DNA from 2 places in the Reinekea thalattae genome. Region 1 is predicted to be linked to the other one. Evidence: predicted binding sites of a transcription regulator. Region 1 holds the regulator's gene; the other holds the start of a gene.
The links. The regulator FNR, encoded in region 1, switches genes on or off when oxygen is low (the NO sensors DNR and NnrR bind a similar motif). The targets are predictions, from matches to a motif close to TTGATNTANATCAA.

Region 1 (3,145 bases):
AAACGCCTCTACCCAGAGATGGAACACTTTGGGTTTATGTCGGCAACAGCGTCGACATTCCAAGCCCAGAAAAACCGATTCTGCAAAGCTATTTAGATGTCATTATAAATGGCTGCTTAGACATTGATGAATCCTTTGCTCGTCGCTTTATTGAACTGACAGGCCAATGGGGACATTTGGTCAATGACCGCGATGCACCACTTTATCTACGCCCTCTTGCCCGCAAGAGCAGTACCGCCCGAATCGACGAGCTGCTGAATAAGCAACTGCCAGCAGGCGTCAGCGATGACTATCAGGGCAAGCCGCTGTAATTCGGCTAGGCAAGTAAAATCCGTTTACTGAACAGGGTAAGCATGTTAAAAAGCGGCCCCTATATAAGGTATAGAGCAAGCGCTATCGCTTTTTACTGAACTGACTTTCATTAACTGAACTGGCTTTGATTATCCAAACTAACTTCATGACCGAATTTAATACCGCTAAAGACAAATTGGAATACAACAAACTGCATAAGCGGTTAAGACGCGAAACAGGCCGAGCCATTGCCGATTTTAATATGATCGAGCAAGGCGATAAGGTCATGGTTTGCCTATCTGGCGGTAAAGACTCGTTCACCATGCTCGACATCCTGTTGAATTTGCAAAAGAGCGCTCCTGTAGACTTTGAATTGGTCGCGGTGAACCTAGATCAAAAGCAACCCGGCTTTCCTGAGCATATTTTGCCTGAGTATTTGAAGTCAGTTGGCGTGCCTTTCCATATTTTAGAGCGCGACACCTACAGTATCGTGCAAGAAACAGTGCCTGAAGGTAAAACTACCTGTGGTATCTGTTCGCGACTACGGCGCAGTACAATCTACGCGTTTGCAGACCAAATAGGCGCAAATAAAGTCGCTCTGGGGCATCATCGTGACGACATTATTGAAACACTGTTTTTGAATATGTTTCATGGCGGTAAGCTCAAGGCGATGCCGCCTAAGCTACTCAGCGACAGCGGTACGAATGTGCTGATACGTCCTTTGGCTTATTGCAAAGAAAGCGATATCGAGCGCTACGCGCAGATTCGTGACTTCCCGATTATTCCGTGTAACCTTTGCGGCTCGCAAGAAAACCTGCAACGACAAAATATCAAAGCCATGTGCCGTGATTGGGACAAGCAATTTCCAGGTAGAATTGATAACATCTTCCGTTCGATGGCCAATATATCGCCTTCGCAATTGGCCGACCAAGAGCTGTATAATTTTAAATCCCTCACCGCCAGCAACATCCCTCTGGCACCTCAATCGACGGATAGCCCCTACGCTCCGATGAGTACAACCAAGGTCAATACTTGGGAACCAAACATCAGCGAGTAAAAATGATAATATAAGTGAGATACATCAATAGATATCTTGTAGTATGATTGATAGATATCAAGACTTAAATTGGAGTCGTTATATGGCACTGTCAACCGCCTGCAAGAACTGTAGCCTGCACCCTTTATGCCTACCGCTGTCTTTGACCGCTGATGATATGGACCTATTGGATGCCATTATCAAACGGGGCCGGCCGATGCAAAAGGGTGAGCATCTGTTTTATCAGGGTGATGAGTTTAAGTCGATCTTCGCAGTCCGTACCGGTACGATTAAAACTTACACATTGACCAACGACGGCGAAGAACAGATCACGGGCTTCCATTTAGCCAGCGAACTGGTTGGACTCGAAAGCTTCGACATGGTGACCTATCCAGCCTCTGCAAAGGTATTAGAAACAACTAACGTCTGTGAAATTCCTGTTGATCGATTAGATGACCTTGCAGGCAAAATGCCCGAACTGCGCCGCCAACTCATGCGCCTGATGGGTAAAGAGCTGCGCGAAGAACAGCAAATGATGCTGTTGCTGAGCAAAAAAAGCGCAGAAGAGCGTATTGCGTCATTCTTAATCAATCTAGCGGCTCGCTTTAAGCATCGCGGTTTTTCAGGCACCTCGTTCCGCCTTACGATGTCGCGTGCTGACATTGCCAACTATTTAGGCTTGGCAGTCGAAACCGTTAGCCGAGTCTTCACTCGCTTTCAGAAGCAGGGCTTACTGGAGCACACTGGCAGCGCTAAAGACATCGTCATTAGTGACTTTGAAGGACTGACGGCTATTGCATCACTCGCCGAATGCGAACGCGTTGAACTGGGCATCGACTAGCCTTAAATACACATAAGGCAGTACTCTGCACGTCCCTCTCATATAACAAAAAGCCGCACTGTTCAGACGCTGCGGCTTTTTAGTTTTAGATCATTAAGCGTTTATCGACCCGCTTGACGTTCAAGCTGATATTGCCGAATCAGCCAACCTGCAATGGTGGTGGTTGGTGGGTACTTCGGTAGAGAGTGAATATTGAACCAAGCTGCATCAACGATCTCCTGTACCTCTGGCACGATCTGGCCGGACGCATATTCGGCGGTATAACCCAACATCAACTGATTCGGAAACGGCCAAGCCTGGCTATTTTGATAACGAATCTGAGCAACTTCAACGCCCAACTCCTCTCGCACTTCACGAATCACCGCCTGCTCTGCAGATTCTCCAGCCTCAATAAAGCCAGCAACAGCGCCATACATACCGGCTCCTCGATGACGCCGGCCTTGCGCCAACAAAACCTCATCACCACGCGTAATCAGTACGATAACGCAAGGCGAAATACGCGGATAAAAACGAACACCACAGGGCTCGCAACTGGTCGCTGGTTCACCCACGATACGCTGGGTAGCTTGGCCACACTGACCGCAAAACCGATGTTGATTAGCCCAATCCAATAAGCTTCTGGCTCTCGCACACAGTGAAAAGGCCGTCTCACTGATGACGGCAATGTCTCGTAAGGTGGCAAGCTGCCCATCAAGCTGCCCTTGAGTTAAGCTTGCTGTGAAATAACCCTTTCCATCCAACAGCGCGACAAACTCAATAGCATCAAGCTCAACATCAACCAATTGAGAGTAACGCCAAGCAATATCTTGCCCCGAAACCAGCAACTGAGTGCCCTGCCAAACAATGACTTTACTGTCAGCGCCTAACGCAGGCGCTTGCTTTGGAAAATCGATTTGATGCTGATCTAATTCATAAAGCATGATGAATCACTTACTTATGCTGTGAATGATGTTACTGGCTTAAGGAATCACTTAACC
Region 2 (3,145 bases), 230 kb from region 1:
ACTACTAACACCAGTCGTTGGTGAGGTAATCATCATATCAACAATACCCGTAGAAAAAGCCTGTGGTATTTCAACCGTCTGTACCGTTGTTGGTGAGGCTTCTAATAGCACGGCTAAACGAGAAAGTGTTGAACTATAGGCGCGTAATTTAGCACCTTTAAAGCTATCGATGTTAGTGACTGGTTCTTTACTGTAAATGCCTTGAGGCGGCCATGGTACAGAGAACAGCAACATCAAGCCTTCCTTATCCAGCTTAGCTTCTAAGGTTGATTTAGAGGCTGCATACAACGCCTTAGCTTGGTCAAAGTCGGTAGCTAAAAATGGAATATTATCTAACTTATAAATAGGATCACTGTTACCCATGATGCCAATAAATACTTCCCCAATTGGCACCAGCTCAGACCGAACTGAACGTGCTATTTCGGTGTGTTTCACTAAGGAAGCACCCGAATGTACAACGATTTCAAATTCACCGTCCGTTGCGTCGTTCAAATCTTGAGCAAACTGAATAATATTTTGTGTATGATGCGTTGCATCAACGTAAGGCGTTGCCATATCCCAACGCGTTTCTGCTGATAAAAATGCCGATGCTAGGCCAATTGCGATAGTTGCTGTCGTTCTGATACTCATATTCATTAAAACACCTCAGTTACATCGAACCTGTCGTTCGATACCATTACGTTAAATATTCACAATGGCAATCATGCATACTTCAAGCCAGCTAACTTCACGCTAATCAAATTCACACCGGCAACTTCTAAGCCCTTGTCCTGCAATGATTCAAGGTGATATTGAAAAACAAATACAAGCTAATCCTATGCAGATTATACGAACTAAAATGATGCATCCATATTCAACCAGCCGACATATTGTTGAAACTAAAAGAGACAACGACCTAACAGCCTAATAGCTTTTTCGATTACAGCGCCTTCAAGAGTGCTGTTGTAATTCCCTCGAAAACCCCACTCAGTTCAATCAGTTTTCTAGCCTTTTACCCTGCGATAACATCGGGCTTTTCATCACTCAAAAAATTTACGCTAGGCTGTGAAGAAGCACTCGGTTAGCCGCCAAAAAAACTGACGAATATCAATAAACATCTGCGTACAAGACAAATAATAACCCTTGCCTATTAATCAATAGCTAGAGGGAACAATAAATGAAAGCAGCCGTTGTCAGTGAGTTTAAGGGCGCGTTAGAAATAAAAGACATACCTCGCCCTACCGTAAAAGCCAAAGACATTCTCGTTAAAATTCATGCTTGTGGTGTTTGTCATACCGACTTACATGCTTGCCACGGCGACTGGCCAGTAAAGCCTAAAATGCCATTAGTACCAGGCCATGAAGGCGTTGGCGAGGTCGTTGAAGTTGGCTCAGAAGTTCACCACTTAAAGCTTGGTGACCGAGTAGGCATACCCTGGTTATACAGTGCCTGTGGCCACTGCGATTACTGTTTAGATGGCAAAGAAACTCTTTGCTTAGACCAGCATAACGCAGGTTACTCCGTTGATGGCAGCTACGCTGAATACTGTTTAGCCCATGCCGACTACGCCATTAAAATTCCTGAAGGTTTAACTTATGTTGATGCCGCACCATTATTCTGCGCCGGTGTAACAACGTACAAAGCGCTTAAAGTTACCGATGTAAAACCTGGACAGTGGGTTGCGATTATTGGTGCTGGCGGTTTAGGCCATTTGGCTATTCAATACGCTGTCGCTATGGGTATGAATGTTATTGCTGTTGACACTGGAGCCGAAAAACTTGAGCTGGCAAAAACTCTCGGGGCTCGTCACTGCATCGACTTTAAAAAGCAAAGTCCATCCGAAGCAATTATCGAACTAACCCCAGGCGGAGTTCATGGCGTGGTCTGTACGGCGGTATCGCAACCTGCATTCAAAGAGGCTTATCGTTCAGTAAGACGCGGCGGTGCATGCGTACTCGTTGGTTTGCCGCCGGATGAAATGCCCATCCCTATTTTCGATACCGTGCTCAATGGTGTTAAGGTTATTGGTTCTATTGTTGGTACTCGAAAAGACTTACAAGAATGTTTGCAATTTGCCGCCGACGGTAAAGTTAAAGCCATTACCGAAGTTAAGCACCTTGAAGACATTAATGAAGTTTTTGCAGATATGGAAAAGGGTGAAATTACTGGGCGTATTGTTATGGCAATGAACGACTAACTCACTATCATCTCTTTATAAAAGGCTATGGTAAATCAAATGTCATGGCCTTTTATGATTCCACCGAATACCTCTGTTGCTACACATCTACCTGCTACACCTCTATTACTAAAGCGCTATGATTAGCATTAAGCACCGCTGACTTGATAATGGCGTTTTACATTTTTAGTTACCCTGCCCCAATCCGATTCAGCAACGCGTTGTTGATGAAGTTCAAATGCCTGTTTAGATTCGAATTCTTCAGCGACATCAAAAATGCAAGGCTCAGACTCTCGTTGCTGCACAGAAAAACTGATGCATCCTGATTCTTGCAACGTTAATTCCTTATGAATTTTTAGTGCGCCCATTACTTGTTCTAATTCGTCTTCTGGTACAACGATGTAGCCAGTGAGAGTCACGACGTTATTCATTATTACTCTTCGCTAATAGTTTTCGCATGCTATCTTTCTTACCCTGCTGCAATAAAGAGCGGCGTTAAATGTAACGCCGCTATGCTATCAAGAACTAACAGAAACTTATGCTAATGCGTTAAGAGCCGCGTCGTAATTTGGCTCGTCAGCGATTTCTGCAACTAGCTCGGTATGTACGACCTTGCCAGATTCATCGATAACAACGACTGAACGCGCACATAAACCCAGTAATGGGCCATCGGCAATAGCAACGCCATAATCTGCCATAAAGCTTTCGGCACGGAAGGCCGATGCTGTTTTCACGTTATCTAAACCTTCGGCACCACAAAAACGAGCAAAGGCAAAAGGTAAGTCTTGCGAAACACAAACCACGCTAACATCGTCACGTTCGTTCATAGAGGCGTTAAACTTTCGCGTTGAGGCCGCACAGGTGCCGGTATCAACACTTGGGAAAATATTTAGAATTAACTTTTTACCTGCAAAATCTTTAAGCTCAACCGGCGCTAGGTCTGCACCGACTAATGAAAAGGCTGGCGCTTGCGAACCAACGCTCGGTAAA

Region 2: a site for FNR is predicted at 1,077-1,090, ahead of adhP (alcohol dehydrogenase AdhP). Genes of this name have one in related genera too.

What each region holds. Positions count from the first base shown of each region.
Region 1 covers NZ_VKAD01000001.1:1,233,633-1,236,777, forward strand. Annotated here, with positions in the region: gene FME95_RS05680 (gamma-glutamylcyclotransferase family protein) at 1-311, shown strand, start outside; gene ttcA (tRNA 2-thiocytidine(32) synthetase TtcA) at 458-1,348, shown strand; gene fnr (fumarate/nitrate reduction transcriptional regulator Fnr) at 1,431-2,168, shown strand; gene nudC (NAD(+) diphosphatase) at 2,270-3,088, opposite strand; gene ylqF (ribosome biogenesis GTPase YlqF) at 3,140-3,145, opposite strand, start outside.
Region 2 covers NZ_VKAD01000001.1:1,000,560-1,003,704, forward strand. Annotated here, with positions in the region: gene FME95_RS04520 (TRAP transporter substrate-binding protein) at 1-636, opposite strand, end outside; gene adhP (alcohol dehydrogenase AdhP) at 1,157-2,176, shown strand; gene FME95_RS04530 (putative quinol monooxygenase) at 2,305-2,586, opposite strand; gene tpx (thiol peroxidase) at 2,692-3,145, opposite strand, start outside.